One region of the Gordonia pseudamarae genome, then DNA from elsewhere that is predicted to be linked to it. Evidence: riboswitches for the same ligand, from Rfam matches in the RefSeq annotation. Region 1 holds a riboswitch; each other region holds the start of a gene.
What was found. Region 1 has a riboswitch for cobalamin ahead of metE (5-methyltetrahydropteroyltriglutamate--homocysteine S-methyltransferase). Riboswitches for the same ligand answer to the same signal wherever they lie in the genome.
Positions count from the first base shown of each region.

Region 1 (7,880 bases):
CCGAGGGTTTCCGGCCCGACGTCGGCCGGATCACCACCTATCGTTCGCCGGGCGGGGCCGGTATCCGGCTCGACGGCGGCACCAACCTCGGCGCCGAGGTGGCCGGGCACTTCGACTCGATGCTGGTCAAGCTCACCTGTCGCGGGCGCGATTTCCCGACGGCGGTCTCACGTGCCCGGCGCGCGGTCACCGAGTTCCGCATCCGTGGCGTGGCCACCAACATCCCGTTCCTGCAGGCGGTGCTCGACGACGAGGACTTCCGGGCCGGCCGTGTCACCACGTCGTTCATCGACGATCGTCCGTGGCTGCAGATGTCGAAGGGATCGGCCGATCGCGGCACCAAGATCCTGTCGTACCTGGCCGACGTCACCGTGAACAAGCCCCACGGCGAACGTCCCACCAAGGTGTACCCGCGCGACAAGCTGCCCGCTGTCGACCACAATCTGCTGAGTTCACCGCCCGACGGCTCGCGGCAACGCCTCCTCGAGCTGGGGCCGGAAGGTTTCGCCGCGGACCTGTTGCGGAGCAAGCGGCTCGGGGTCACCGACACCACCTTCCGGGATGCCCACCAGTCGCTGCTGGCCACCCGCATCCGCACCTCCGGGCTGATCGCGGTGGCTCCCCACATCGCCGCACTCACCCCCGAACTGCTGTCCATCGAATGCTGGGGCGGCGCGACATACGATGTGGCACTGCGCTTCCTGAAGGAAGACCCGTGGGATCGGTTGGCGCAGTTGCGTGCCGCAATCCCCAATATCTGCCTGCAGATGCTGCTGCGCGGAGCCAACACCGTCGGCTACACCCCGTACCCCACCAAGGTGACGACCGCGTTCGTCGCCGAGGCCACCGGGGTGGGCATCGATATCTTCCGGATCTTCGACGCGCTCAACAACATCGAGCAGATGCGTCCGGCGATCGACGCGGTCCGCGAAACCGGCACCGCGGTCGCCGAGGTGGCGATGAGCTACACCGGCGACCTGGCGAACCCGGCTGAAGATCTGTACACGCTCGACTACTATCTGCGCTTGGCCGAGCAGATCGTCGACGCCGGTGCGCACATCATCGCCATCAAGGACATGGCCGGACTGCTTCGCGCACCTGCCGCCACCACCCTGGTGTCGGCGTTGCGCAAGGAATTCGATCTGCCGGTGCACGTGCACACCCACGACACCGCCGGCGGTCAGCTCGCCACCTACCTCGCCGCCTGGCAGGCCGGTGCCAGTGCCGTCGACGGTGCGAGCGCGGCCCTGGCCGGCACCACCAGCCAGCCCGCGTTGTCGGCGATCGTGGCGGCGGCCGCCCATACCGACCGCGATACCGGACTCGATCTGGGTGCGGTGTGCGACCTCGAACCGTACTGGGAGGCCGTGCGCAAGGTGTACGCGCCGTTCGAGTCGGGCCTGCCCGCGCCGACCGGCCGCGTCTACACCCACGAGATCCCTGGCGGCCAGCTGTCCAACCTGCGACAGCAGGCGATCGCACTCGGGCTGGGCAACCGGTTCGAGGCCGTCGAAGAGGCGTATGCGGCGGCCGACCGGATGCTGGGCCGCCTGATCAAGGTGACTCCGTCGTCCAAGGTGGTCGGTGACCTGGCGCTCGCGCTGGTGGGCCGGGGTATCACCGCCGGTGAGTTCGCCGCAGATCCGTCGGCCTACGACATCCCGGACTCGGTGATCGGCTTCCTGCGCGGGGAGCTCGGCGACCCGGCCGGTGGCTGGCCCGAGCCGCTGCGCACCGTCGCCCTCGAAGGCCGTGCCGACGCACCGTCGCCGCAAGAGTTGTCCGTCGAGGACTCGGCCGCGCTCGACGTGTCCGGCCGCGGCCGTCAGGAAACGCTCAACAGGCTGCTGTTCCCCGGCCCGACAAAGGAATTCGAGGACCACCAGGAACAGTTCGGTGACACCTCGACGCTGTCGGCGAACCAGTTCTTCTATGGTCTGCGTTACGGCGAGGAGCACCGCGTCGAACTTGAACCCGGTCACGAACTGATCATCGGTCTCGAAGCGGTCAGCGACGCGGACGAGAAGGGCATGCGCACTGTGATGTGTGTCCTCAACGGACAACTGCGGCCGGTCGCGGTCCGCGACAGGTCGGTCGATGCCGAGGTGACTTCGGCGGAGAAGGCCGACCGCTCAAACCCCAACCATATCGCGGCGCCATTTGCCGGCGTGGTGTCACTGTCAGTGGGTGTCGGTGATGTCGTGGCGGCAGGTGCCGCGATAGGCACCATCGAGGCGATGAAGATGGAGGCCACGATCACCTCTCCGGTTGAGGGGAAGGTGACCAGGGTGGCCATCGGTGAAGTCGCCCAGGTGGCGCCGGGGGACTTGCTGATCGTGCTCGGCTGAAACGCAGAGCGGCCGCGGCGCGGTCAGCATCAAAAGCGGACCGTCGGAGATCACATCAGGGTGTTGGGCCACCTGTGATCTCCGGCGGTCCGTTCTATCGTACGGTCCGTTCTATCGAGTTCGGTCTGTCAGGTCCGGCGTGCTCCGTCGGTGGCAGACCGCCGGGCCACGGTCTGAGCCACAAGACAGCGGTTCAGCGCAGCGGATGCTCGATATGCCACATCTCCGGCGGCTTTGGGAAATGACCACCCGCCACCACCCCGCTGACGCGATCGAGCGTCGGGGCGGTGGCGGGCGGTTCGTATCCGGCCTTACAAGGTGGCGCGGACCTGTTCGGTGGCCTCGACCAGGTTGGTCAGGGAGGCGACCACTTCGTCGGTGCCGCGGGTCTTGAGGCCGCAGTCGGGATTGACCCACAGACGGCGCGGATCAACGGCCTTCAAAGCGGCGGCGAGTGATTCGGCGATCTCGGCGGTGCCGGGAACACGCGGCGAGTGGATGTCGTAGACACCCGGACCGACGCCGTTGGCGAAGCCGACGGCGTTCAGATCGTCGAGCACCTCCATCTTCGACCGGGCCGCCTCGATCGAGGTGACGTCGGCGTCGAGGGCGGCGATCGCGCCGATGACCTCACCGAACTCGGAGTAGCACAGGTGGGTGTGAATCTGCGTCTGGTCGGCGACACCGGAGGTGGACAGCCGGAACGCTTTGACCGCCCAGGCCAGATAGGCCGGTTTGTCGGCGTCCCGCAGCGGGAGCAACTCACGCAGCGCCGGCTCGTCGACCTGGATGATGCCGACACCGGCCTTCTCCAGGTCGACGGTCTCGTCGCGGATGGCCAGCGCGATCTGGTTGGCCGAATCGGCCAGCGGCTGATCGTTGCGGACGAACGACCACGCCAGGATCGTCACCGGGCCGGTCAGCATGCCCTTGACGGGCTTTCCGGTCAGTGACTGTGCGTAGGTGATCCAGTCGACGGTCATCGCGTTCGGGCGGACGACATCGCCGAACAGGATCGGCGGGCGCACGCAGCGGGTGCCGTAGGACTGCACCCAGCCGTTCGCGGTGGCAAAGAATCCGTCGAGTTGCTCGGCGAAGTACTGCACCATGTCGTTGCGCTCGGGCTCCCCGTGCACCAGTACGTCCAGACCGATCTTCTCCTGCAGCGCAATCACTTCGGCGATCTCGGCGCGCATCTTCTCCACGTACGCCGCGTCGTCGATATCGCCCTTGCGGAGCGCGGCACGGGCCACGCGGATCGCCGAGGTCTGCGGGTAGGAGCCGATCGTGGTGGTCGGCAGTGCCGGCAGCCCCAGCTTCTCCTGCTGGCGGTCCAGGCGTGCGGACGCCTCGCCGCGGGTCACGTCGGCGTCGGTGACGGCTGCCAGCCGCGTCCGTACGGTCTCCACGCGCAGACGTGGATCGGTGGCGCGGGTCGCCAGGGCGGCACTGCTCGCCTCGAACGCCGCAGCCTGCGATTCACGGCCGTCGCGCAGTGCGTGCGACAACGTCGCGACCTCGGTGTACTTCTCGGCGGCGAACGCCAGCCAGCCGCGCAGATTGTCATCGAGTGCGGTCTCCGGCTCCAAGCTGTACGGCACGTGCAGCGTCGAGCAGGATGTGGACACCGCCAGCGAGCCGGTAGACCCGAGCAGGGTGCCCAGGGTGCCCAGTGCCTTGTCGAGATCGGTCCGCCAGATGTTGCGGCCGTCGACCACGCCCGCGACGACCAGCTTGTTCGCCAGCTCGGGCACGGCCGCCACGGCGGCGACGTCGCCCTCGACAAGGTCGACGGCGATGCCCTCGACGTCGGTGCGGGCCAGAGCGCCGAGCGCGGCACCGGGATCACCGAAGTAGGTGGCGACCAGCAGCGCGGGGCGGCGGGTGACCGCGGACAAGCGTCCGTACACGGCCTCGGCCAGCTCGGGCAGGCCGTTGACGGCATCGGTGACCAGCGACGGCTCGTCGAACTGCACCCAGTCCGCACCCGCGTCGACGAGACGGTCGAGCAGTTCGAAGTAGGCGGGCAGCACGTCGTCGATGCGGGTGATCGGTGCGGCCGCACCGTCGACGGCCTTGGCCAGCGTCAGGAAGGTGATGGGACCGACGACGACGGGGCGTGCGGTGATGCCGAGGCCGTGGGCCTGGGCGACCTCGGCGAGGATCTTCTCCGGCTTGAGCGTGAACGTGGTGTCCGGGCCGATCTCGGGAACCAGGTAGTGGTAGTTGGTGTCGAACCACTTGGTCATCTCCAGAGGGGTGACCTCGGCGTTGCCGCGGGCGGCGGCGAAGTAGCGGTCCAGCGGATCGGCGATGCCGGAGACCCTGGCGGGCAGGGCGTCGAGCATGACCGCGGTGTCGAGGACCTGGTCGTAGTACGAGAAGGTGTTGACCGGGATGGAATCGAATCCGGCTGCCGCGAGCTGGGTCCAGGTGTCGCGGCGCAGGCTGGCAGCCGTCTCGGCCAGATCGGCTGCGGACACGCGGCCCGCCCAGTATCCTTCAATGGCACGCTTGAGTTCGCGGTTCGGCCCCACCCGCGGGGTGCCGAGCACTGTGGTGGTAAACGGCCGGTTGTTGATCGACATGAGTAATGTTCTCCTGCAATGCAAGTGGATGACCACCGCCCTTGCGGAGAGAAGTCGCGAGCCCCGTCGGCACGGCCCTGAGAGGGCACGCCGAAACGCCTGTCGACCACTCGCCCGAGTCCACGAGGCGGTGAGTCGCCGGACGCGGCGCGCCCGGCACAACAGGCAGGTCTTCGGACTTACCGGCGTGCGCGCATCGCGCTCCTACTGGCCGTCGCTTCCCGGGCTCACCCAGTGCTCAAGACGGCGGTCGTTCCGGCATACCGCTGCGGGACAGTTCCGGACTCTCACCGGATTCCCTCTTGTCGTCGCCGATCAGAACACAGGGGCTCCATAGTTGCTCCGGTCGGCGAACCAGTTGCGTGATCCACCATAGCGATGTATGCGCTGGTAGCCAACTGTCCGGCTGGACTCACGTAGTCTGCCCGCGAAACGCCCTCGGTGCCTCACATAGGTTTGCCCGCGAAATGATGATCGTCGGTGGATGGAAAGTGAGTTGTCGATGCGGTCGCGCGCTGAGGTGACCAGTAGGTTTGCTCGTGGGTATGTGCAGGCGTCGAAGAAGGAGCGGGGCCAGATCCTCGATCAGGGGATCGAGGTGACCGGTTGGTCGCGTGACAATGCGCGCCGGCGGTTGGTGGCTGCGGCGACGCGGCCGGGTAAGGGCCGTGCGGTTGCGGTGCGCGAGCGCAAGCCGCGGGCGCTGAAGTACTCCTACGATGCGCTCAAGGTGCTGCAGAAGGTGTGGGCGGCTTCGGGTGGCCAGTGTGGCAAGTACCTCGCGGTGTCGATGCCTGTGCAGCTTGCTGCGCTCGAGCGTCACGGTGAACTCGTTGTCGGAGAGGGCCGTTACAGCGAATCGGTGCGTGAGGAGTTGTTGTCGATGTCGGCGGCAACCATCGACCGCTACCTCAAACCAGCGAAAGCCAATGATCAGATCTCTGGTGTGTCTACGACGAAACCGTCTGTGCTGCTCCGTAATTCTATCAAGGTTCGCAAGGCCGGTGATGAGGCCGAAGCCGAACCAGGATTCTTCGAAGGCGACACTGTCGCTCACTGCGGCCCGACACTCAAAGGCGAGTTCGCCCGGACATTGAACCTGACCGATGTGCACACCGGATGGGTGTTCACCCGCAGTATCCGCAACAACGCCCACACCCACATCCTGTCCGGGTTGAAAACCGCGATTACTGAAATATCCTATGCAGTAACCAGTTTGGACTTCGACAACGGATCGGAGTTCCTCAATCAGCCGGTCATCACCTGGGCCGGAAACGAGGCATCTACTTCACCCGACCCCGGCCGTACAAGAAGAACGACCAGGCCACCATCGAATCGAAGAACAACCACCTCGTCCGCAAGTACGCGTTCTACTGGCGCTATGACACCGACACCGAACGGACCGTTCTCAACCGGCTGGGGCGGCTGGTCAACGATCGGATGAACTACCTGACCCCGACCGTCAAGCCCACCGGATTCGCCTCCACAGCGAACGGACGCCGACGCCGGGTCTTACGACGCCCCGGCCACCCCGTTGGACCGGCTCCTGGCCGCTGATGTCCTCTCTGATGCCCAACGCGCCGAGCTGTGCGCCTACCGCGACAGCCTCAACCCCGCACAGATCGGCCGCGACATCGCGTCCCTCCAAGACCAGCTGTTGTTGCTGGCCAAGGACAAAACCGAGCAGCTCTACCTCGCCTCCCTGCCCACCGCACTACCCGACGTCCGCAAAGGCATTCGAATCCCCGCCAGCTGAACCCCGTTTCGCGGGCATTCCTATCTGAGGCATGGACCCGGTTTCGCGGGCAGTTTGACGTGAGGCATTACGGATCGCCTCATACGAGACGGTCCGGCCCTGAGCGCCGGGAGAATGATCCATGACCTCTACCGTGTCCTCGCCGGCTTCCAGCCGCAACCGGCCGGCGATCTGACGCGGGGTACGCGAGGCCTTCAGATCCGCTCGCACCCGCGCCGAGAGCACCTCATCGGCGTCGATCTTGCGGTCCTGCGCCCGGGCTCGTCGAGCGGTGGCGAGCTTGTTGGCAGTGGCCGCCCGGTACTGCCCGGACGCACACCGGTTACGCCGAATCTCGCGGGAGATCACCGACTTGTCCCCGGCCGATCCTCTTCGCGATCGAGGTCACGGTTTCCTGCGCCCGCACCCCAACGGCGATCTCCACCCGATCCTCGATCGTCAACCACATCCGACCCCGACCCACGACGGCCACCCCGTCCTCACCCCCGGCCGGTCCCGTTGACCTGCCCTATTGCTACGGCGGAATGACACTGCCCACCATCGAATCCAAGGACAATCACCTTGTGCGTAAGTACGCGTTCTACTGGCGCTATGACACCGACACCGAACGCGCCGTTCTCAACCCGCTGTGGCCTCTGGTCAACGACCGCCTCAACTACCTGACACCCACCATCAAACCCGTCGGCTTCGCCTCCACCGCCGACGGGAGGCGCCGCCGCCCTTCGACTTTGCGGACCGTTGGGACCAGCTCAACGAAGATGAGGACAAGAACGTGTCCGCGGCTATCCCGGGTCAAGTCCCGCGTAGTGGTGTAACTGGTTGTGGTCCTTCGTAGGTGGTCAGGCGGGTAGTTGGATCAGTGGGTCGGTGTTCACCTCCGGTGTGTGGTCGGTGTCGGTGACGGTCAGTCGGCAGCGGCTGAGCACTTCGAGGCCGAGGTAGCGGCGGCCTTCGGCCCATTCGTCGGTCTGCTCGGCGAGCACTGCTCCGATGAGCCGGACGATGGCATCGCGGTTCGGGAAGATGCCTACGACGTCGGTGCGGCGCCGGATCTCGCGGTTGAGTCGTTCTGTGGGGTTGTTGGACCAGATCTGGCGCCACACGTCATCAGGAAACGCGGCGAATGCCAGCAGGTCTTCACGGGCGTCGCCGAGGTGTTCGGCGACGTCGGGTAGGCGGTCTTCGGTG
Region 1 covers NZ_CP045809.1:1,703,411-1,711,290, forward strand. Annotated here, with positions in the region: gene GII31_RS07520 (pyruvate carboxylase) at 1-2,348, shown strand, start outside; gene metE (5-methyltetrahydropteroyltriglutamate--homocysteine S-methyltransferase) at 2,660-4,936, opposite strand; cobalamin riboswitch at 5,084-5,267, opposite strand; gene GII31_RS07530 (hypothetical protein) at 5,421-6,380, shown strand; gene GII31_RS07535 (hypothetical protein) at 6,471-6,692, shown strand; partial or broken gene GII31_RS22715 (transposase) at 6,765-7,140, opposite strand; gene GII31_RS22585 (hypothetical protein) at 7,217-7,507, shown strand; gene GII31_RS07545 (IS256 family transposase) at 7,532-7,880, opposite strand, start outside.

Region 2 (7,880 bases), 290 kb from region 1:
GCGAGGGAACGACATGTGAATGACCCGCACCGGATGAACTGAGCGAGGACACGACATGGCCCAATGTCTGCGCCGTGACCAGGATCGTCAGCGTCGCGGGCCATCTCTGCGACAGCGTTCCACACAGACGGCGCATTTCCGACGTACGGTGCGCGGCCGCCGCGAACAATCCCGCGCCCGAACTGAGCAACGCCACCAGGGCCAGTGGCCCGGTACCGGGCAGTGTCCCCGAGACGAGACCGTGCGCGGCAACCGACAGCGTCGCCGAGACAATCGCCGACGTCACACCATGAAGGCGGGCATCGACGGCGATATACCCGACGGAACCGCAAATCTCCCGTCGCTTCACGCGCGCGGACATAGTTCCCAGAATACGTTTGGGCCAGTAGTTGGCTGCGTCACACCTGAACGGCTACAACTTTGGCATGAGTATTCTGGTGCGCCCCGCCACCGACACCGACTGCCCGCAGATAGCGGCCATCTACCGGCACTACGTGGAGCACACCGTCGCCACCTTTGACACCGTCGCGCCGGCGCTCGGCGCGTGGCAAGAGAAGGTCGCCGCCATCGCCGCCGCGGGCAGGCCGTTTCTCGTGGCCGTCAAGCGCGATGACAATGATCAACGAACTGACAATGATCAACGAACTGACAACGATCAACGAACTGACTGCGATCAGATCGCCGGGTTCGCCTATCTCGGCGCATTCCGCACCATGCCCGCCTACGACCGGACCTCCGAGGACACCATCTACGTGCGCCCCGGACTGGGCGGCACCGGAATCGGTTCGGCGTTGATGACGCGGCTTCTCGCCGATGCCGCCGGTAGCGATGTCCGGCAGATCATCGCGGTGATAGCCGCGACGGGCGGGGCGGCCTCTATCGCGCTGCACCTCAAACACGGATTCACCCACGCCGGACAACTGCGCGCCGTCGGACGCAAAGCCGGCCAGTGGATCGACACCGTCTACCTGCAATACAGTGTCGGCGATCCGGGCCTCGGCTGAGTCCCGTTGATCAGTCGGCGTCGCCGGTATCGTCGTCCACATCGGCTGTGTCGGCAGCACGTTCGGTGGCGGAGTCCACGCTGACCAGCCGTGGATTGGGATTGAGCCGGGCCAGACCATTCCAGCACAGGTTGACCAGGTGCGCGGCCACCACCTCTTTCGATGGTTCACGCACATCGAGCCACCATTGGGCGGTCACCGACACCATTCCGACAAGTGCTTGCGCGTACATCGGGGCCAGAGCGGGATCGAAGTCGCGCCGCTCGAACTCACTTGCGAGAATGTGTTCGACCTGGCTGATCGCGTCGTTGAGCAGACTGGAGAATCCACCGGTGGCGGTGCTGTCGCCGCGCACCAGGATACGGAAGCCGTCGGTGCGTTCTTCCATGTAGGTGAGCAGCGCAAGCGCCACCTGCTGAATGCGCTGGAAAGAGCTCGTTCGCGACAACGACGAGGTGACCATCTCCAGTAGCGTTTCCATCTCGCGGTCGACCACGACCGCGTATAGGCCCTCCTTGCCTCCGAAGTGCTCGTAGACGATGGGTTTGGAGACGTTGGCACGCTGAGCGATCTCCTCGATGGAGGTGCCTTCGAAGCCGCGTTCGGCGAAGAGCCCGCGCGCCACCTCGATCAGTTGGGCGCGGCGTTGTGCGGCCGTCATCCGCGCACGCGGCACCCGCACGGCGGCGTCGGACTTCGTCGGTCGACTCACAGCCATGGGCTCCACACTAGGGTATGTCTCCCACGTCACGGCAAATCACCGCCGGTGAGACCCGGTCAGCTCCCGTCGAGTGGTGAGGTACGACGACATGGCCGTGCCACCCGGCCGATTCCACCTTGTCGTAGTCTCATCTCTCAAGTCGAGAACCCCCTGGGAAGCCGGTGCGAATCCGGCGCGGTCCCGCCACTGTGACGTTCGGGTAGTCCGAACCAGCCAGACACCGGCCTCGACGCCTAGCCACACCACGAGAGATGGGTGCGAAGGGAATGACGACCGATGTTGCGCGCAGCACGACCGACCGGTCGGCACCGCCGCACGCACCGCTGTTCCTGTTCATTCTGGGCGGTCGCCGCTACCGATTCGGGGCGGACGCATGAGTAGCTCACCGATCGCACTGAGCGCGAAGGGAATCGAAGTCCGGATCGATGGCCGCCGGATTCTCGACGATGTCGAACTCGATGTTCCGGCCGGGTCGATCGTCGGGATCGTCGGCCCGAACGGTTCCGGCAAATCGACCCTCATGCGCACCGTGGTCGGCTTGCAGCCGATGCGATCGGGCACCGTGGAGATCGCCGGGCGTCGCGCCGACACCCTGCGCGCACGCGAACGCGCCCGCCTGATCGCCTTCGTCGGGCAGGAAGTCGATCTGCCGCCGGACCTGCTCGTGCACGAATACGTGGCGCTGGGCAGGCTGCCGTATTCGCAGCCGTGGAGCATGGGCCGGGCCGACGACCGCCGTGCGGTGATGCGGGCACTGAACATGGTCGACATGGCGGCGTACCGGGACACACCCGTCGAGCGATTGTCCGGCGGGGAGCGGCGCCGCGTCGCACTGGCCCGGGGACTGGCGCAGCACTGCGGTCTCCTGGTGCTGGACGAACCGACCAATCACCTCGACATCCGGCACCAGATCGGCCTACTGAACCTGCTGCCGACCCTGGGCACCACCATCCTGGTCTCGCTGCATGACCTGGATCTCGCAGCGCACCATTGTGATTCGCTTGTCGTTCTGCACGACGGACGAGTGCGGGCGGCCGGACCCGGCGACCTCGCGCTCAGCACGAGCATCGTCGACGAGGTGTTCGGCGTCCACGCCTGCCGACTCGTCGACCCCTCCACCGGTCGAGCCCACCTCGTGTTCGACTCCCCACCCCCGGAAGAAGGCCGCCGCCCATGAAGCATCGCAACGCTGTCGGCAGGTGTGCTGCTCGCCGCAGTTACGCTGACCACCGTGCCGCCGGTGACAGCATGCAATGCCACCGCACCATCGGGCGTGTTCATGACCGATGACAGCGGCGATGGCACCGGCGACGACCGCGTCGTGATCGTGTTGCGCCCGACCGTGAGCGGGCTGGACCGGCGATCGGCCGACGCACTCGTGGACCGGATCCGGGAATCGAGCGACCGGGATATCGGAGTCGCCTACCTCGATATCGAGACCCCGACGATCCATGAGGAGCTCGACCGGGCGGCCCGCGACGGCCTGGCGTCGATCACCCTGCTTCCCGTGGCGGTTCCGCGCGACAAATACCTGACCACCTGGACTCAGCGCGCCGTCGCCAACTGGCGGGAGACCCGGCCGGACGCGGACGTGCACGTGCGGATCGCCGAGCCGGACATTCTCGACGCACTCGCCGACCACCTCGCATCGGCGATCGGGACCACCCCGCGCAGCGACATCCGGGCGTCACCGGCGTCCTACCGGTCCCCGGCCTGGTCAGTGATCGAGCAGCACGACCGACATGTGCTGGTGTGCAAGGGACCTCGGTGCATGGCCTACGGCGCCGGGCCGCTGCACCGCGAACTCACCGCCCTGTCGAAGGCAGCGCGGGCCGCCGGGCCGGACGCCCCCGGCTCCGGCACCAAGGTGACCGGCACCGGCTGTCTGAGCCCCTGCAACCTCGGCCCTCTCGCCATCGTCAACCCGGAATCGACGTGGTACGGCCACCTCGCCGTCGACGACGCGGCGGCCCTGATCGACGGACCGGGACCTGCCGGGCGGCGGCTGGAACGCTGACCGGCCCGCCCCGATTCAGTACCGGACGACACCGGAACGACTGAAATCCCAGGCCGCCTGGCCCATCGTGAAGAACGGGCCGACAAACGTCACCAGAATCCATGCGACAGTCGGCAGGGCGTCATTCATACCGCCGTCGGCCGTCCGGCCGATCGCTTCCATCAGCGCCCACACACTGCCACCGGAAGTCATTGGCCGAGAACGGAAACCAGGCCAGAGGTCAGGTCACGCCGTCGCCCCGGGATTTATCACTACCTCGATCTACGATCGCGGGATGGGGAAACTCGCCGGCTGTGAGCTCGTGCCCATCGCCAGCGACAGTGCGCGCACCAGCCACGGCTGCGAGGCGCGGATCGAGATCTACCGGTCTGCCATGTCCCGATGCGTTCGGCCTTGGTACAGGCTGTGCAGCACCCACCCCAGATGCCCGTCGATCAGCAGTTGACAGGTCACCTATCCTGGAGGAGGAGTGAAGTTAAAACTACACAGCTTTTCAAGGAGATCCACAGTGGGCCGGTCAAGACCATCGTCGGCATAGTCGACACCAACGGCGTGTGCGAGGCGCACGACTACCTGGCAGGACTGAACGCGGCGGACCAGGCTCAGTTCATGGCGCGGTTCGAGCGATACACCCAGATCGGCTACCTGCGCAGCCCTGAAGAGATGCGGATCATCGAGGAGTCAGGTGTCGATATCCGGGTCCACGAGATCAAGACGCGAAACGGGCATCGGCTCTTCGGCGTCGAAGAGGCCCATCGGTTCGTCGCATCCCACGGGACGCGCAAACCGAAGCCGAAAGCAGTGAAGAAGCACGCCCAACGCACCCGCGAGGACTACCGCGACGTGTGTGAGCGAGAGGAACAGGAGAACGAGAATGGCTGACTGGTTCAAGGCCACGCCCGAGAGCGAGCGGCTACTCAGCGAGGAACGGCTCATTCTGGAGGCGACAGAAACCGTCTACGAGGCCTTGGAGCGTTCCGGCACAACCAAAACGAACCTCGCCAGCCGACTTGGCGTTACCAAGAGCGAGATCGGCCAGCGCCTCAGTGGTCGCCGGAATCTCACCATCCGGTCGTTCGCAGCGATGCTGCATGAACTCGGCCTCGAAGCGAAGATCGTGACGAGGCCACTCACCCGGCACGATGAGATCCCGAACGACGACATCACAGCTCGCCGGCGTCAACAGGTGCCTGTTCCCGATGCCGTCACCTATCGGACCTCGCCGGTGCGGCTCGTAAGTACGTCCACCTCTCCCGAGGCCGTCGCCGGATGAAGGTGCACATTTCTGCCGAGGAAGGCGCGGCCGCAAACCAGCGCGTACTGATTTCGGTAGAAAGCCTGGCCGACATTCACCTGGTCAGTTTGAACTGCGAAGCGCGCCGACCGGTTTCCGGCGGCAACCTGACTCTCCTCACGGAGGTGGGCGTGAACGGAGTCGTTGACGGACGACGACTGGTGACTACCTCCAAGTACCGCGCCTGGGCCACCGATGATGACACCGACGACGGCCCAGACGGCAACGGAGTCAAGTGGCTGATCACCGCATCGATCAGCGTGAACTGGGTACTCAGGGACGGCGCCGAAGTTACCTACGCCGATGCTCAGTGCTTCGCCGCCGCACAGGGTGCGATGACATGCCACCCCTACGCGCGTGAGCTCATCCAGAACATGACATCGCGGATGAGTTACCCCGCAGCCACACTCGACCTGGCGCACAGCCCTTGGGCCGGCGACGGCATCGAGCTCAACCTGCCCGATCGCTGACGAGCACGCCGCATCATCAGACCGACCGCGTGGTCCGGCTGCGCTATCGGCACGCTATCGACATGACGGTTGGTGAGCTTCCGCAGAAACCAGCGTTTACCTGGTCTTATATGGTTGCTCCCCCACCAGGACTCGAACCTAGAATGCCTGAACCAAAATCAGAAGTGTTGCCGATTACACCATGGGGGATCACTGCGCTGACGATTGTGCCACAGCACCTCGCCCGCGCCGCAACTCGATTCCCGCTCACCCTCTCGGCAGGCGCTCACGGTATTCGGTGAGCGCGTGCCGATCGGATGGGCGGGAGACCGGGCGGTCAGTCCTTCGGGCCACCGGCGACGTAGATGACCTGGCCCGACACGAAACCGGCGCCTTCGCTGGCGAAGAACGACGCGGTGTGCGCGATGTCCTCGGGCTCGCCGACGCGCGCGACCGGGATGGCCGCCGCGCTGGCCTTCTTGAAGTCCTCGAACTCCACCCCCATGCGGGCGGCGGTGGCGGCGGTCATCTCGGTGGCGATGAAGCCGGGGGCGATGGCATTGGCGGTGATGCCGAACTTGCCGAGTTCGATGGCGAGGGTCTTGGTGAAGCCCTGCATGCCGGCCTTGGCGGCCGAGTAGTTGGCCTGGCCGCGGTTACCGAGCGCCGAGGTGCTCGACAGGTTGACGATGCGGCCCCAGCCGGCGTCGACCATGTGCTTCTGGCAGGCCTTGGACATGTTGAACGCACCGCGCAGGTGAACCGCCATGACCGCGTCCCAGTCGTCGACGCTCATCTTGAACAGCATGTTGTCGCGGATGATGCCGGCGTTGTTGATCAGGACGGTGGGGGCGCCCAGTTCGGCGACAACCTTGTCGACGGCCGCGGCCACCGAGTCGGCGTCGGATACGTCGGCACCCACCGCGATCGCCTTGCCACCGGCGTCGGTGATCGACTTCACGGTGTCGGCGCACGAGTCGGCATTGAGGTCGAGCACGGCAACCGCCAGCCCGTCACTCGCCAGCCTCCGCGCGACCGCCGCGCCGATCCCGCGTGCCGATCCGGTGACAATCGCAACCTTCTGTGTGCTCACTACAGCTACCTCCGTTTGGTGATCATGAGTTGTACGCCCCGTCACATTGGTTTTATCAGGTGCGGGCACCTATCCTGGCCACCGGCTTTGGGCTTGGTACTCACAGGCGGGCCGCCGTGCCCGGGACGAGCGGAGAAATCTCATGACCGACATCGCTGTGGTTGTCCTCGCGGCAGGCGCGGGCACCCGGATGAAGTCGACGACCCCGAAGATCCTGCACACCCTGGCTGGGCGCAGTCTCGTCGGCCATGCCCTGCACGGTGCCGCCGGTCTGGACCCGCAGCACCTGGTAGCCGTCGTCAGCCACGAACGTGAACTGGTCAGCGCGGCGATCGGCGAGATCGCCGGGCAACTGGGCGTATCGGTCGCCATCGCCGACCAGCCCGAACCGCGCGGCACCGGCGACGCCGCCCGCGTGGGTCTGGACCGGCTGCCCGCCGACTTCACCGGCACCGTCGTCGTCACCGCCGCCGACGTGCCGCTGCTCGACGCCGACACGCTGCGCGCCATCATCGACGCCCACACCGCCGACGGTGGTGCCGCGGTCACCCTCACCAGTTTCGTCGCCGACGATCCCACCGGCTACGGGCGCATCGTGCGCTCACCTGCCGGCGCGGCGGAGGCGATCGTCGAGCACAAGGACGCCACCGCCGACCAGCGGGCGATCACCGAGGTCAACGCCGGTGTGTATGCCTTCGACGCCGCCCTGCTGCGCGACGCCCTGGCTCAGGTGTCCACCGACAACGCCCAGGGCGAGTTCTACCTGACCGACGTCATCGAGATCGCCCGCAAGGCCGGGCGCACCGTCCGCGCGCACATCGTCGACGACCCGTACCTGGTGGCAGGCTGCAACGATCGGGCGCAGCTGTCCGATCTGGCGGCCGAGCTCAACCGGCGGATCGTGCGCGGCCATCAACTCGCGGGGGTCACCGTCGTCGACCCGGCCACCACCTGGATCGACGTCGAGGTCACCATCGAAGCCGATGTCACCATCGAACCCGGTACCCAACTGCGCGGGCACACCACGATCGCCGGGGGTGCCGTCGTCGGCCCCGACAGCACCCTCACCGATGTCACGATCGGGGTTGGTGCGCAGGTGATCCGCACCCACGGCACCGACGCGCAGATCGGGGACGGCGCCACCGTAGGACCGTTCGCCTACCTGCGTCCGGGTACCCGTCTGGGTACCTCGGGCAAGATCGGCACCTTCGTGGAGACCAAGAACGCGCGGATCGGCGATCACACCAAGGTTCCGCATCTGACGTACGTGGGTGACGCCGAGATCGGCGAGCACACCAACAT
Region 2 covers NZ_CP045809.1:1,408,436-1,416,315, reverse strand. Annotated here, with positions in the region: gene GII31_RS06295 (hypothetical protein) at 1-361, opposite strand, end outside; gene GII31_RS06290 (GNAT family N-acetyltransferase) at 426-1,004, shown strand; gene GII31_RS06285 (TetR/AcrR family transcriptional regulator) at 1,015-1,722, opposite strand; cobalamin riboswitch at 1,831-1,968, shown strand; gene GII31_RS06280 (ABC transporter ATP-binding protein) at 2,099-2,902, shown strand; gene GII31_RS06275 ((2Fe-2S) ferredoxin domain-containing protein) at 2,966-3,742, shown strand; gene GII31_RS06270 (hypothetical protein) at 3,758-3,934, opposite strand; gene GII31_RS06265 (hypothetical protein) at 4,166-4,624, shown strand; gene GII31_RS06260 (helix-turn-helix domain-containing protein) at 4,617-5,015, shown strand; gene GII31_RS06255 (hypothetical protein) at 5,168-5,506, shown strand; tRNA gene GII31_RS06250 (tRNA-Gln) at 5,624-5,695, opposite strand; gene fabG (3-oxoacyl-ACP reductase FabG) at 5,823-6,578, opposite strand; gene glmU (bifunctional UDP-N-acetylglucosamine diphosphorylase/glucosamine-1-phosphate N-acetyltransferase GlmU) at 6,721-7,880, shown strand, end outside.
Region 2: another riboswitch for cobalamin. It lies ahead of GII31_RS06280 (ABC transporter ATP-binding protein); the one in region 1 lies ahead of metE (5-methyltetrahydropteroyltriglutamate--homocysteine S-methyltransferase).

Region 3 (7,880 bases), 1.8 Mb from region 1:
GGTGCGAAGTACTGCTCGGAATGAAGCTGCGTGACAGCCGGATCCAGTGATTGCGCGAACGGTGGGGTTATCGGAAGCGGATACCCGCCGGTAGCGACGACGACCTGTTCGCAGTGCAGTACGCGGGGTCCGTCCGACCCGGACAGGGTGAGCTCGAATCCGTCTCCGGCGAGCTGCCGCAGACGCGTCACCGTGGTGTGCTCGCGCACCGGCGGCGTGAATGTGCGCAGCCAGGACGCGAGCCAGTCGACCACCTCGTCGCGGGTCATGAATCCGTCCGGGTCGGGACCGTCGTAGACGTGGCCGGGCAGTCGGCAGTGCCAGTTGGGTGTTACGAGAGTGAAGTTGTTCCAACGCTTGTCGGACCACGCGTGGACGAGGGTTGCCGACTCGACAACCAGGTGCTCGATGCCCGCGGCGCCGAGATACCAACTCACCGAGAGCCCGGCCTGGCCGCCGCCGATCACCACAACCGGAATTCGTTCTGGGGGCATATAGTCGGGGGCGTTCACGGGTTCACCTCCCCGACGGTGGCCGCGGTGGGCAGGGGTGGCCGCATCGCGACGATCTGTACGGTCGCTCCGTCCTCGAAAGCGGCTGCATCGGTGTGGATCTGCTCGGTGGTCATCGCCGCGGAGGTGCATGCGAAGCCGAACTTGGCGCGAACTCGCTCGGAGGCCTCGGACAGTGCCGTGGTGCTGCGGGCGCGGAAGTCGGTGACGGTGTAGGTGCCGCCGACGTCGAGATGATCGTGCATGACGAGGCTGGGGGAGTAGTACTCCCGTCGTCGGCCGTCGGGCCATCGCACGGAGAACAGCATCTCAGGCATGGGCCGACCTCCGCCATCCGGCCGCCCCGGTCGGGTCGAGGTCGATCAGCGGTGTGTACACATCGGGCCGCCGATCGCGGAGGTGGAACATCCCGGCGCGCATCGTCGCGAATGTTTCGGCGATGTCGACCTTGGCCACCGCCATACCGCTGTCCAGGAGGGTGGTGGCCAAGGTATTGCCGCCCGGATCAACGATTTTCGCATTGCCGACGTAGCGGAGGGAGCCGAATGTGCCGGACTGGTTGGAGGCCACCCAGAACACCTGATTGTCCAGCGCGCGGGCTGCGTCGAACAGGTTGAACCGGTATGTCCAGCGATCGTCCTGCAGGTTCTCGGCGGTCGCGGTGCGGGCCGCCGGCCAGGCCGACAGGCTGGCGATGATCTCGGCGCCGTCGAGCGCCATAACCCGGGCCGCCTCGGGAAATGCCTTGTCGTAACAGATCTGGAGTCCGACTCGGCCCACAGGAGTGTCGAAGACGCCGTAGTCGCCGCCGGGGGAGTACGACATGTTCTCGCCGAGCGGCTGATGGACCTTGCGGTAGGTTCCGTAGACGCGATCGCCGTCGAGGATGGCGGCGGCGTTGTAGCGGGTCCGGCCGTCGTCGGCGAGTTCGCAGAAGCCGATCGCGATCACCAGATCGCCGATGATCGACTGCACGCGCGCGATCTCGGGTCCGTCGAGACGGATGGCCGGCGGGAGCGAACGGCCCGTGTTCTTCACGGTGTCGCCGTGGTTGCCCAGCGACGAGAGGTATCCGCCGATCGCTGCTTCCGGGAAAACCACGAGGTCGACATTCTGTTCTCGGGCGCGGGTCGTGAACTCGGCGATGACGCGGTAGTTCTGTTCGAGGTCGCGGGTGAAATTGGCTGCGACGGAGCCGATGACAACCATATCTGGCTACACCATGTAGGTCGAGTTGATGATGGCGCCCTTGCGGGCGAAGTGGATGAGGGCATCCTGGACGTCCAGGGGATGCGCTGGGATGACGCCGTCGATCAGATCCTCCTCGCGGCCGCCGTGCAGCGCGAGACCGAACCTGCAGCAGAACACGGCGCCGCCCTCGGCGATGAACGTCTCGAGGGAGTTGTTGATGTTCTGCTCACCCGGGAATCCGGAATCTCCGGTTGTCGGAAATCCGCGCGTGGCAAGGCAATTGATGGCTCCGGGACCGTAGAAGTACATCGTCGAGTCAAATCCCTTGCGCAGCGCGCGGGTGGCCTGCAGGACGGCGACGAAGGACACCGACGATTCGTGGGCGATTCCGTGTACGAGGGTGAAGTACGATTCGCCCTCGTGGGCCTGATAGTCCGGGAAGATCTTGGTGCCGCCATAGATGTTGGAGCCCTTGGGAAGTGACGGATGGGGGATCTCGGCGAGGGAGGTGGCGATGTTGTCGGCGATGGCGGGATCGAAAGAAGGCACGATGACTCCTGAGATAGGGGATGGCAAACAGATGAGGGGGGTGGGGGCGGGCGAGGTCGCCCGGTCGGATGTGGCCGGTGGTCGCTCGTCGTCCGCGTTGACGGCGTATTCCGTTCGGCTACGGCTATCAGTTCACGCCTCGAATGATTCCGTGTGGTTACCGATGGAAGAATTGCCGAACCAATCGCGTTAACACGCCGGTCCACCGGGGTTCGGCGGTGGTGTCGTGTCCGAGGTGGTTGAACCCGCGCGGCGGATGATACTGTCCAGCGCAGAGTCGGTGCCACGCACATCCGCGGATGTGCCGGGAATCCGGTGAGAATCTGGAACTGTCGCGCAGCGGTAAGGGTGATTGACCGGGGCGAGTACCCACTGGGCAGGGATGTCCGGGAAGGGGCCCCGGCCGAGGTGACCCCGAGTCCGAAGACCGGCCGACTCTGTGGATTGTTGGCCGGGCTTCGCGAATTGAGCCCCGACACGTGAGGGCAGGCATGACGCCAGCGCCTGATGGTGCCACCGTGAGCGGCGTTCGACGCGGGCGGCGCGGCGACGCACGCCGGGTACCGGTTCTTCCGCTGGTCGTGGTCCTGGTGGTGGCGGCGCTCGCCAGTGCTGTCGTCTCCCTGGCGTTCGGTTCCGAACCGCTCGAGCTGGGCGGCGTCGTCGATGTGGTGATCGCGCGGCTCGGCGGATCCGCCGAGCCGGATCAGGTGTACGACACCATCGTGTGGGATCTGCGTGCCCCCCGCGTCCTGTTGGCGCTGATCGTCGGCGCAGGTCTGGCGGTGGCCGGTACGTGTATCCAGACGCTGGTGCGCAACCCGCTCGCCGACCCGTTTCTGCTCGGTATCTCCTCGGGCGCCGGGGTGGGGGCGACGTCGGTGATCGTGCTGGGCCTGTTCGGCGCCTTCGGTGTGTGGGCGTTGTCGGCGGGTGCGCTGGTGGGCGCGCTCGTGGCCACCGCGCTGGTGTTCGGGGTGTCGATCGCGCAGGGCGGGATCGACCCGTTGCGGCTGGTGCTGACCGGTGTGGTGTTGTCCTCGGCGTTCTCGTCGGTGTCCAGCTTCCTGGTGTTCGCGAGCGACGATCCCGAGGCCACCCAGTCGGTGCTGTACTGGCTGCTGGGCAGCTTGTCGGGCACCACCTGGGCGCATGTGCTTCCGGCCTCGATCACCGTCGTGCTCGGTGTGACGGCATTGCTGGGCCTGCACCGTTGGCTCGACGCCCTGGCCATCGGCGGCGACGCCGCCGCCGGGCTCGGGGTGCCGGTCAAACAGCTGCGGATCGCGCTGTTCGTTCTCTCGTCGGTGCTGGTGGGAGTGCTGGTCGCAGTGTCCGGCGGCATCGGATTCGTCGGGCTCGTGGTGCCCCATCTGGCGCGTATCCTCGTCGGGTCACGGCACTACGCGGTGCTGCCGGTGGCGGGGGCCGGCGGCGCGCTGTTCCTGGTGTGGGTGGACACGCTCGCCCGCACCGTCGTCAGCCCTCAGGAGATCCCGCTGTCGGTGGTCACCGGCCTGATCGGAGCCCCGATCTTCCTCATCCTGCTCGGCCGTAGACAGTACCGCTACGCGGGTGGTGCCTGATGGTTTGGCGCCTGATGGTTTGGTGATCGGGGGCTGGGAGCCCCGTTCGATTCCCCGGAAAACCCCTATCGAAAGGAGCCGATATGACCGTGAGAACGGTGCGGTACAAGAGGACCGGTGTGGCGATGGCCGGAGCGCTGGCGCTGGGCGTCATTCTCTCCGGCTGCGGCGACGATTCCGGCGGTGACAACGCCAGGTCGACGACGGCCATCGAAAACTGCGGCGGCCAAGAACAATTCCCCGTTCCGGCCGAACGGATCTTCGTCAACGACGGAAACATGACCTCGATGCTGCTGCAACTCGGTGCGCAGGACCGGATCGCCGGGGTGTCCGATCTCGAACGGCATCGGGACGTGCTGTCGCAGGTGTACGGCAAGGATGTGGTCGACGCGCTGCCGGTGGCGGCCGAGTCGTATCCGACGCTGGAGAACATCATCGCGCGCACACCCGATGTCATGGTGGCCGGGTGGAACTACGGCTACAAGCAGGAGAAGGGTGTCACGCCGGACATCTTGCGGAGCAAGGGAATAGCTCCCTACATCCTCACCGAGAGCTGCCGTCGCGACGACGGCGCCCGCGGTATCGTGCCCGCCTGGGAGGCCCTTGACACCGACCTCACCAACCTCGGTGTGCTCACCGGTGAGGAGGTCACGGCGAAGGAGACCATGGCCGACATCGACACCCGGCTGGCCGCCCTGGCACAGGCCCCCAAGGGTGACAAGGTGCCGACGGTGTTTCTGTTCGACAGCGGTACCAACGAGATCTACACGAGCGGATCGTACGGTGGGCCGCAGGCGATCATCTCCGCGGCGGGGGCGCGCAACGCCACCGAGGACGTCCAGGACACCTGGACCGGTGTTTCGTGGGAGCGCCTGGTCGCATCGCGGCCCGACTTCTTCGCCTTCGTCGACTATCCACCGCAGACGTTCGCCGACAAGGTGAACGTCCTCCGCACCAATCCGGCCACCAAAGACCTTCCGGCGGTGAAGGAAGGACGATTTTTGAATCTGCCGTACGCCACCTGGACGAGCGGCCCGCTGAACGTCGACGCCGCCGAGAATCTGCGCAAGGCATTGGAGACGGCGAACCTGTTGCCCGAGAGTCAGATCGCGCCCCGGCACGATCTGGGCCTGCCGCTGTCGTAGCCGTCTGTCGGCATTCCGTCCCGGCCGGACCGTCCACGCGACGGCGAGGCCGGGTCCGGCGGCCGCTCGCGCGGTGAAGTGGTGGAGTGGTGCGGCGGCTCCATATATCGCACGTGGTCGGCATGTACTCCCGCACAACCGGACGGTCGCTGGTTACGCTGCACGCAGCGTCGGCAATACTGTCGGCGCCGCGTCGTACCCGTGATGAATGGAACTCAGATGTCGAGGAAGAACAAGATCATCGAGCGGCTGGAGGTCGAGGTCACCCGGCTGCGCGGCGAACTGAAGAATGTGACCAGACAGGCCAAGGAGGCGGACAAGGCCGCGCGCAAGCGCTTCCGCCGGGCCGAACGCGACATCGCCACCCTGCGTGACGATGTGCTCGCCGCCCTCAACCTCGGCGGCGGCAGCAGCGCCCCGATCGCCTCGGTGACGCCGCTTGTGGCCGAGCCCACCGCCGCTGATGCCCCGAAGCCGGACGAGAGCGAGTCCGTGACGGATGCGCCGCCGGTGCCCGCCGCCGCCCGGCCCGTACCCGCCGGGCCGCCTGAGGCCGACCCGGTCGCGGCCCCGCCCGCGCCTGCGGACAAGGCGACACCGGTGAAGAACGCGGCACCGGCGAAGAAGGCACGTGCCGAGAAGGCATCGTCGCTCGAGGAGATCCCCGCGGCCAACAAGGAGCCGGTGGCCACGAAGGAGCCGGTGGCCGCGAAGGAGACTGTGGCGAAGAAGGAGCCGGTGGCCGCGAAGGTGCCTGTGGCCAAGAAGGAACCCGTGGCCAAGAAGGAGCCGGTGGCCAAGAAGGAGCCGGTGGCCAAGAAGGAGCCGGTGGCCAAGAAGGCGCCTGTGGCCAAGAAGGAACCCGTGGCCACGAAGGCCCCTGTGGCCGCGAAGGAACCTGTGGCCAAGAAGGCACCTGCCCGTGGTGGGCCGACCGTCGCAGAGTTGCGTGCCCGGGCCAAGGCCACGGGGATCACCGGATACTCGTCGATGACCAAGGCCCAGTTGATCGAAGTGCTCGGCTGAGGGCGTCGGCGGCGCGTCGACCGCTTCTACTGCTACTTCGCGAGTGACGACCCCGAAATCTGGACACTTGTCTAGTCTTAGGGGAGGCGTTCGGCGCGGACGCTCACGCATGGTGAATTTGCCCACTCATGGTGGACGTAATTTACTACGAGTGGACCGAGCGCGCGGTCGTCTATAGGCTGACGGCCATACGTCCCCTGCAGTCATCAGGTCTTGCAGGTCCACAGCGTCGCGGAAGGAACCTCGTATGTCACAGACCGTCAAAGGTGTTATCTCACGAGCCAAGGGAGCGGCGACCGAGGTCGTCGACGTGGTGGTTCCCGATCCGGGTGCCAACGATGTGATCGTCAAGATCGCTGCGTGCGGTGTGTGCCACACCGACCTGGCCTACCGTGAGGGCGGCATCAACGACGAGTACCCGTTCCTGCTCGGCCACGAGGCCGCGGGCATCGTGGAGACGGTCGGTGAGGCCGTCACCCACGTGGAGGTCGGCGACTTCGTCATCCTCAACTGGCGCGCCGTGTGCGGCCAGTGCCGCGCCTGTCGGCGAGGACGCCCCTGGTACTGCTTCGACACCTTCAACGCCAGTAAGAAGATGACCCTCACCGACGGCACCGAACTCACCCCGGCCCTCGGCATCGGCGCGTTCATCGAGAAGACGCTCATCCATGAGGGTCAGTGCACCAAGGTCAACCCGGAGACCGACCCGGCTGTGGCGGGCCTGCTCGGCTGCGGCGTGATGGCCGGCATCGGTGCGGCCATGAACACCGGCAACGTCGGCCGCGGCGACTCGGTCGCCGTCATCGGCTGCGGCGGCGTGGGTGATGCCGCGATCGCCGGCGCCAAGCTGGCCGGCGCCACCACGATCATCGCCATCGACCGCGACCCGGCCAAGCTGGACTGGGCCACCGGACTCGGCGCAACCCACACCATCAACGGTGCCGAGGTCGACGACGTGGTCGAGGCCGTGCAGGAACTGACCGGTGGCAACGGCGCCGACGTGGTCGTCGACGCGGTGGGCCGTCCGGAAACCTACGAGCAGGCCTTCTATGCCCGTGACCTGGCCGGCACCGTCGTGCTGGTGGGTGTGCCGACGCCGGAGATGAAGCTTGAACTGCCGCTGGTGGACTTCTTCTCGCGCGGCGGCGCGCTCAAGTCGTCGTGGTACGGCGACTGCCTGCCCGAACGCGACTTCCCGATGCTGATCGACCTGTACGAACAGGGCCGCTTGCCGCTGGAAAAGTTCGTCACCGAACGTATCGGGATCAACGACGTCGAGGCCGCCTTCGATGCGATGAAGGCCGGCAAGGTGCTGCGTTCGGTGGTGGAGATCGGATGACCTTCGGCATCACGAACGTCGTCACCTCGGGGACCTTCTCGCTCGACGGTGGCACCTGGGACGTCGACAACAACGTCTGGGTGGTGGGTGACGAGAACGAGGTCGTCATCATCGACGCCGCACACAACGCGGCACCGATCCTGGAGACCGTCGGTGATCGCACCGTGCGGGCGATCGTGTTGACGCACGGCCACAACGATCACGTCACCGTGGCCCCGGAACTGTCGCGGGCCACCGGCGCGCCGATCCTGCTGCACCCCGGCGACGACATGCTCTGGAACCAGACGCATCCCGACGTGACGCACGTCGATCTTGAAGACGGACAGAAGATCTCGGTCGCCGGAACCGAACTGACCGTGATCAACACGCCGGGCCATTCACCCGGATCGTGTGTCGTATACGCCCCCGAGGCCGGCGTATTGTTCAGTGGTGACACGCTTTTCCGCGGCGGTCCGGGTGCGACGGGGCGCTCGTTCTCGAGCTTCCCGACGATCATCGAATCGATCCGCGACAAGATCTTCACGCTCGACCC
Region 3 covers NZ_CP045809.1:5,096,297-5,104,176, reverse strand. Annotated here, with positions in the region: gene GII31_RS22305 (MSMEG_0569 family flavin-dependent oxidoreductase) at 1-494, opposite strand, end outside; gene GII31_RS22300 (MSMEG_0570 family nitrogen starvation response protein) at 509-829, opposite strand; gene GII31_RS22295 (carbon-nitrogen hydrolase family protein) at 822-1,721, opposite strand; gene GII31_RS22290 (MSMEG_0572/Sll0783 family nitrogen starvation response protein) at 1,728-2,252, opposite strand; cobalamin riboswitch at 2,514-2,702, shown strand; gene GII31_RS22285 (FecCD family ABC transporter permease) at 2,771-3,838, shown strand; gene GII31_RS22280 (ABC transporter substrate-binding protein) at 3,922-4,983, shown strand; gene GII31_RS22275 (Rho termination factor N-terminal domain-containing protein) at 5,203-6,009, shown strand; gene GII31_RS22270 (S-(hydroxymethyl)mycothiol dehydrogenase) at 6,257-7,348, shown strand; gene GII31_RS22265 (MBL fold metallo-hydrolase) at 7,345-7,880, shown strand, end outside.
Region 3: another riboswitch for cobalamin. It lies ahead of GII31_RS22285 (FecCD family ABC transporter permease); the one in region 1 lies ahead of metE (5-methyltetrahydropteroyltriglutamate--homocysteine S-methyltransferase).

Region 4 (7,880 bases), 1.9 Mb from region 1:
AGCGATTCGGCGCGTTCGCGGTGCTGCCGATGCCCGACGTCGCGGCATCGATCACCGAACTCGCCTACGCACTCGATACGCTGCGCCTGGACGGTGTCGTCCTACTCAGTGCCTACCACGGTGTGTACCTCGGTGATCCGCGGTTCGAGCCGCTGATGGCGGAGCTGAATCGGCGCGGCACCTACGTGTTCATCCATCCGGCCGCCATCCCGGATTCGGCGAAGCCGGGGCTGCCGCTGCCGGACTTCTTGTACGAGTTCACTTTCGACACCACCCGAGCCGTGACCTGGTTGATGGCCACCGGGGTGATGAACAGGTACCCTCGTATCCGGTTCCAGCTCGCACACGCCGGCGGTACCGTCCCGTTCCTGTCACACCGGCTGGGTGTGGTCTCGCAGTCCGCCGTCGGGCAGGCGCTACCGAAGATGGCGCGGGCCTCGCTACTGGACACCAAGAAGCTGATCTCACGGTTCTACTACGACACCGCCCTGAGTGCCTCGAAAGCAGCGATGAGTGCGGTCGGTGCGGTCGCCGACCGCTCGCACATCGTGTTCGGGTCCGATTGGCCGTTCAGTGCGCTGACCTTCAGCGGCGGCGGAGATCCGGCGCCGGGACTGAGCGAGGTGTTTACCGCCGCGCAGCGGCGGGAAGTGGAGCGGCTCAACCCGCTCACACAACTGCCGAGGCTTGCCGCACGACTACGATGACGCACCTACCGTCGTCGGCGATCGAGGTAGCCGCCGATCGACGCGACCGCCTGCTCCAGGACCGCGTCGTCGGGTAGGCAGACGATGCGGAAATGGTCGGGTTCGGGCCAGTTGAAGCCGGTGCCGTGGGTGACCAGGATGTGTTCGGCGCGCAGCAGATCGAGGACGAACTCCTCGTCGCTGTCGATGCCGAACAGCTCGGTGTCGATGCGGGGGAAGCAGTACAGCGCTCCGCGCGGCGCGACGCAACTCACCCCGGGGATGGTGTTGAGCGCGTCGGCGGTGAGCGCGAGTCGCCGCTCCAGCACCCCGCCGGGGTCGACGATGTCGGCGGGCAGTGGAGAGCCCGGTGTTCCGGCGCCGAGGGCAAGGGCGATCGCGTGCTGGCCGGTGACATTGGGGCAGACCCGCATGTTGGACAGCAGGGTGATTCCTTCGAGGAGATCACCGGCCAGGTGCAGGGGTCCGGTCGCCACAACCCAGCCGGCGCGGTACCCGCACACGCGATAGGCCTTCGAGAGGCCGCCGAATGTCAGGCACAGCACGTCGTCGCCGGCGGCGCGGGCGGCGTAGTGATGCCGCGCCTGGCCGAACACCAGCTCCTCGTAGATCTCGTCGCTGAGCAGGATCAGTCCGTGGCGGCGGGCGATGTCGGCGATCCCGCGCACGGTCTCCTCGCTGTAGACCGCCCCGGTCGGGTTGTTGGGGTTGATCAGTACGAGCGCGGTGGTTCGCGGGGTCACCTTCGACTCGATGTCCTCCAGCGACGGATTCCAGCCGTCGGACTCGTCGGCCAGATAGTGCACGGGTACACCGCCGGTGAGGTTCACCGCACCGGTCCAGGTGGGGTAGTCGGGTGCGGGCACGAGGATCTCATCACCCGGGTTGACCAGCGCCTGCAGGGTGAGGGTGATGAGTTCACTGACCCCGTTGCCCAGGAACACGTTGTCGGCCCGCACACCGTCGATCCCGCGCCCCAGATAGTGCTCGGCCACCGCCTGCCGGGCCGCGGGGATGCCGCGTGAATCCGAATACGCTTGGGCCGTATCCAGGTTGGCGGCAACGGCGTCGACGATCTCCGGGCGTGCGACGAGCCCGAAGGGGCGCATGTTGCCGAGGTTGAGCCGCAGCACGTCATGTCCCTGGCCCTCCAGGCGCATCGCTTCGGTGAGGATCGGGCCGCGGACGTCGTAGCGCACGTTTTTGAGGCGGTGGGATTGCCGGAACTTCGTCATGACGCCATTCCATCGCGTAAGTGGCCGTTGATGAAGGTCCACTTCCGTCAATTCGGCGGGACCACTTTGGCCCGGATCGGCCTACTCTTGTGCCATGGCCCGTACCGCTCGCCCCGGATCCCTGGTTCTCGACGACGTCTCGGGAGCGGCGGATCTGGTGGGTGCGATCGTCGACCGTATCGCCGACGGTGTGCTCGCCGACGGTGACCGGCTGCCGTCCAGCCGTGCACTGGCGGGGCAGACCGGACTGTCCCGGGGCACTGTGGTGCGTGCCTTCGACGAACTGGCGGCCGCGGGATTCATCGTCGCCGAACACGGTTCGGGAACGCGGGTGAGTGCGGGCGTGGTACAGGCGGCGCGGGCCGGGGCGCGCACCCGGGGCCTGCGCGAGGCCGTACCGGAGAGGGCGCTCGCGCCACGACGGGGGCGTTCGGTCCGTGACCTGCGTCCGGGGATTCCCGATGCGGGCCTGGTCGACCGGCGGGCGTGGCGCAGCGCGGTCCGGGCGGCGGCCTCCGACGGCATGGCCGGACTGAACCCGTGGGAGGAGCCGAGTCCGCGACTGCGCGCCGAACTGTCCGGCCACCTGCGCCGGCATCGAGGCATCGCCGACGCCGATCCGTTGCTGTTCGACAGCTCGCGTTCGGCGATCGCCGCGCTGTGTGCGGCGTTCGCCGCCGAACGTAGGGCTTCTTGTGGTCGGGTCCCGGTCGGCCCTCAAGACCGGGCCGGGCCAACCGAACCCTCCGATGCGTGCGGGATTCCGTTCCACATTGAGGACCCCGGCTATCGCGGGGCCCTGCTCATGGCACGTGAGCAGGACCTCGATGTCCGGTTCCACCCCGTGGAAGCCGACGGACTCGACGTCGCCGTCCTCGGCGACGAGCCGGGCATCGTGTTCACCACGCCGGCGCATCAGTATCCGCTCGGTCACCGGATCAGTGTCGACCGTCGGGTTGCCCTCGTCGAATGGGCCAGGCGAACAGGATCTTTGGTGATCGAAGACGACTACGACGGCGAGTTTCGCTACGGCGTCGCCCCGCTGCCCGCGCTGGTCACACTGCCCGGCGCGAGCGGGTGCGTGGCGTATGTGGGCACCTCGTCGAAGTCGGTGTCGCCGGATCTGCGCGTCGCCTGGTGCGTGCCGCCCGCCGCGCTGCGCAGGTCCGTCGAGCGGTGGCTGGCAGTGCATCGCCGAGGGCCGTCGGCGCTGCCCGCCGACGCGCTGGGTGAATTCATCGGCTCGGGCGCGATGGACCGCCACCTGGCCAGGGCCGCCCGCGTGTACAGCGATCGCCGCGCCAGGCTGGTGGCCGCACTGGCCCGCGAATGCCCCCGACTGGCCGTCACCGGGGTCGAGGCCGGTCTGCATCTGTGTGTGCTGCTACCGGGACTCGACGACGAGGCGGTGGTCACCGGACTTGACCAGGCCGGCTGGCGCACAAGGTCATTGAGCAGCCAGTCGGCAACACACGCGGTGTCCGGGCTGGTGCTGTCCTATTCGCGGCTCGGTGGCCGCGGAGCGGGGGAGTTCGCGTCCGCGCTGCGCGTGGTGGTCGGGCGCGTGCGGGGTCAGGAGTTCGGTCCGGCCGGTCCTTGAGCCGGAGGATCGCTTCGTGCAGGTCTCTTTGCAGCAGTTCGGCATTCCAGTGCGGTGTTCCTTCGGAAGGTCACCGGCATTCCTGGCGCTGTGTAGGGCCGACCGTAGCAGCGGCGGCCGGGAGTCGGCGGGCACGATGTCCGAGTTCGGGCGGTCCGTCCTATACTCAGCGGACCAGCATGCCCACATGGGCGGGGAACCCGGTGCAAATCCGGGACTGACGCGCAGCGGTGAGAGGGACGTGCCGGACACGATGCCACTGGTCGAGGAAGACCGGGAAGGCGCCCGGCGGCGGTTGATCTCGAGTCCGAAGACCTGCTGGTATCGTGCGGGCCGCCGCCCGCGCGATCGCAGGACAACGGCCCCGCGAGATGGGCCGCGACCAGAAGGAACCTCGTTATGCGCGCTCGGCGTACCTCCCCGTCCCGACGCTCGACGCTCTCACCGCCGCGGGCTTTCGCGCGCCGACGTCCGTTGATGCTGGGTACCGCGCTGCTCGGCGCGGTCGCGGTGGTGCTCGCCGGATGCTCCGACGTCGACCACGAAGGGGACGACGCGGTGGCCGGTGAAGGCTTCCCGGTGACGGTGGAGAACTGCGGTGAGAAGGTGACGATGAACGCCGCGCCGCAGCGCATCGTGTCGATGAACCAGGGCACCACCGAGGTGCTGCTGTCACTGGGCCTGGCCGATCGGGTGGTGGGCACCGCCACCTGGACCGACCCCATCCTCGATTCGTTGGCCGGGGACAACGAAGGCATCAAGCGCCTGGCCGACAACAAGCCGTCCCTGGAGGCGGTGCTCGCCGAGAACCCCGATTTCGTCACCGCCTCGTTCAGCTCGACACTCGGGGACGGTGGCGTGGCCACCCGCGCCCGGTTCGACGAGCTGAAGGTCCCCAACTATCTGGCGCCGTCGGACTGCGAGGGCAAGGTCGCCGACGGGGGTGACGGTACGCGGGAGAGCCCGGCGAGCCTCGACCAGGTGTACAAGGAGATCACTCAGCTCGGTGAGCTCACCGGTACCTCGGACAAGGCGACGTCGGTGATCGACGACCTCAAGGGACGGGTCACCGCTGCCCAGAAGTCGGTGAACGCCCAGGGCGTCAGCGTCCTGTACTGGTTCGCCAACGCCGAACAGCCGTATATCGCCGGCTGCTGCGGGGCGCCCGGCATCATCACCAACACGCTCGGCCTCAAGAACGTCTTCGATGACACGAAAGCCGAATGGCCGCAGGTGAGTTGGGAAGCGGTCGCCAGTCGTAACCCGCAGGTACTGGTGCTCGGCGACCTGACCCGCAAGAGCCAGACCGCCGAAACCGGCGAGGCCAAGATCCGGTTCCTGGAAACTAATCCGGTGACCAGGGAGATGGACGCGGTCAAGAACAAGCGGTACATCCTGGTGACCGGTGCGGAGATGAATCCGTCGCTGCGCACCGTGTACGGCATTCAGAACGTCGCCGACGGGTTGGTCGAACTCGGCTTGAGCAAGTGACCGCGACCGCCACGGTCCGCGATGGCGGACGGCGGTACGGCCGTGTCGGCGGGATCGCGGTGCTGTGGGTGGGTGGACTGATCGCGCTGGTCATGTCCATCGCGTTCGCCATCACGATCGGACCCGCCGGGCTGGGGATCGGCGATGTGCTGCGATCGGCACGCGCCCACGTCGTCGGCGGCAGCACCGGGCTCACCGCGCTCGAGGATGCGATCATCTGGGACTCGCGGCTGCCGCAGTCGTTGCTCGCGGCCACGTGCGGCGCCGGTCTGGCGGTGTGCGGTGCGGTGCTGCAGGCGCTGCTGCGCAACCCGCTCGCCGACCCGTTCGTGCTCGGTATCTCCTCGGGTGCGTCGGTGGGTGCGGTGGCGGTGGTGCTGCTGGGCGTGGGATCGGGAGTCGTCGGCATGGCCGGCGGCGCGTTCGTCGGTGCCGGACTGGCCTTCTCGCTGGTGCTGCTGCTGTCGTGGCTGGCCGGCGGCACCACCGATCGGGTGCTTCTCGCCGGTATCGCGGTGACGCAGCTGTTCTCGGCACTCACCTCGTTCATCGTCTACACCGCCGCCGACGCGGAGCAGACCCGGGGGGTGCTGTTCTGGCTGCTCGGTTCGCTGTCGGCGCCCACCTGGTCGCAGGTGCAGATCTGCGCGGCGGTGGCGTTGATGGGTGTGCTGGTGTGCTTGTTCTCATCGGGTTCGCTGGATGCGTTCACTTTCGGCAACGACACCGCGCTCTCGCTCGGTGTCAATGTCGCCCGCGCCCGGATAATCCTGCTGACGGTGACCGCGCTGCTGACCGCGGTGATCGTCAGTGTTGCCGGTGCCATCGGTTTCGTCGGCCTGGTCCTGCCGCACGCGGCGCGTGCACTGGTGGGGGTGCGCCACCGCATCATGCTGCCCACGGTGGTGATTCTGGGTGCGCTGTTCCTGGTGTGGGCCGATATCGCGGGCCGGGTGCTGGTCTCGCCGCAGGAGCTTCCGATCGGCGTGGTGACCGCGATCGTCGGAGTGCCGGCGTTCGTGATCATCCTGATCAGGCAGGGCCGACGATGAAACTCACCGCCACCGGCGTCCGCTGGAAGGTGGGCCGGCGCACCATCCTCGACGGGATCGACCTGTCGGTCGCCGAAGGTCAACTGGTGGGGCTGATCGGTCCCAACGGCTCGGGCAAGTCGTCGCTGCTGCGGCTGCTCGCCGGGTTGCGCAGGCCCAGTGCCGGGGTGATCGAACTCGACGGCCGGTCGTTGCAGTCGTTGCCGCGCAGGGCGGTGGCCCGCCGGATCGCGTTCGTCGAACAGGCCGCGGTCACCGATCAGAACCCGCTCGTCCGTGACGTGCTCGACCTGGGACGCACACCGCACCGGCAGGCGTGGTCGATGGTCTCGGACACCGATCGGGCGGTGATCGACAGGGTGGCCCGCGACACCGACATCGAATCGATGCTGCTCTCGCACTACGGCTCGCTCTCCGGCGGGGAACGCCAGCGGGTGCAGATCGCCCGCGGATTCGTGCAGGAACCGGAACTGCTGATCCTCGACGAGCCGACCAACCACCTCGACATCAAGTACCAGCTGAGTCTGCTCGAGCTGGTCGCCGAGAATGTCCGGCGCACCGGCACCGCGGCCATCATGGCGGTGCACGATCTCAACCTCGCCGCGATGTACTGCGACCGCATCGTCGTCCTGGCCGGCGGTCGCGTGGTGGAGGAAGGAATCCCGCGCGAGACCATCACCGCCGCCACCATCGCCGGTGTGTTCGGTGTGGATGCCGACGTGACCGTCGACGACGGGCTGTGGGTCCGGCTGCGGCGGGGCTAGACTAGCTGTTCTTCCCTGAGCGGTTGTGAACGCGTGAGGTGAACGAAGCCTCCGGGCAGGGTTGGGTTCCCACGACTCGCGTCCACACCACGGAGGCGGTCATGACTCACGCTAATGCACCCTTGACCCCGGGAGCGCGTCGTCGTCTCGCGGTGTTGATCGTCGAGGACGGCTGACCCTAGCGGCCGGCGTGCTGTCGCACGATTCCAGCGCTCACCGTCGACAGCGAAGCGGTGGGCTGATCGCTATCGGGCCGGGCCGTCGCTGACTGATCGGTCCTCGCGGCCGCGTCGGTCACCGCAACGAATCTCCCGCAAACGTGAACGCCGGATCATTGGTTTGCGGTTCACCCGGCGGTGGGGACCACACGGGATCGCCTATCACTTCGGGATCGCCCGTTCCACGGTCGGGCGCTCCATCACTACAATCACCACCGACCACATACCGGCATCGGAGGCCAGACCCCCGCCGACCGAGTCCCTAACCTCTCGGGGAGAAGCAACTAACTACCGGTTGCGCACCCCGGAATGGGTCCCGATCACCGGCAGGCCAGGTACGACTGCAACGCCGAATCGATGCACTCGATCAGAGCGACGTTCTCGTCGGTCTCACCCATCCAACGCCGGAAGCCGAACTCGACCACCGCCAAGAGGCTGCAGACCGTGGTTCCGGGCATCCAGTCCCGCTCGGGGTCACAGCCCATGCGCTCCGCCGCGAGGCGGATTAGCTCCCGCCGGTCGGTTTCGGTTATCAGGGCAACCCGGTCGAGGACACCGGGCACGGCGCGGATTACCGCACGCCAGCGCAAGTGCAGTTCCGGGTCGATCTGGGAGGTCTGGGCGCGGATCGCCTCGACGAGTCCGGCGATGACATCGGATCCAGAGTATGCGGAAAACAGCGCGACGATACCGGCGCTACTCGATCGTAGCGGCCGCAACAGTAGGTCGACCTTGCTTGGGACGTGCCGGAAGTACGTGCTCGGTGAGACGCCGGCCGCGGCGGCGATCTCCTCGGTCGTCACCCGCTCGTAG
Region 4 covers NZ_CP045809.1:3,575,891-3,583,770, reverse strand. Annotated here, with positions in the region: gene GII31_RS15925 (amidohydrolase family protein) at 1-707, shown strand, start outside; gene GII31_RS15920 (pyridoxal phosphate-dependent aminotransferase) at 713-1,942, opposite strand; gene GII31_RS15915 (aminotransferase-like domain-containing protein) at 2,037-3,542, shown strand; cobalamin riboswitch at 3,701-3,879, shown strand; gene GII31_RS15910 (ABC transporter substrate-binding protein) at 4,020-5,033, shown strand; gene GII31_RS15905 (FecCD family ABC transporter permease) at 5,126-6,085, shown strand; gene GII31_RS15900 (ABC transporter ATP-binding protein) at 6,082-6,849, shown strand; partial or broken gene GII31_RS15895 (IS481 family transposase) at 6,951-7,272, shown strand; gene GII31_RS15890 (TetR/AcrR family transcriptional regulator) at 7,388-7,880, opposite strand, start outside.
Region 4: another riboswitch for cobalamin. It lies ahead of GII31_RS15910 (ABC transporter substrate-binding protein); the one in region 1 lies ahead of metE (5-methyltetrahydropteroyltriglutamate--homocysteine S-methyltransferase).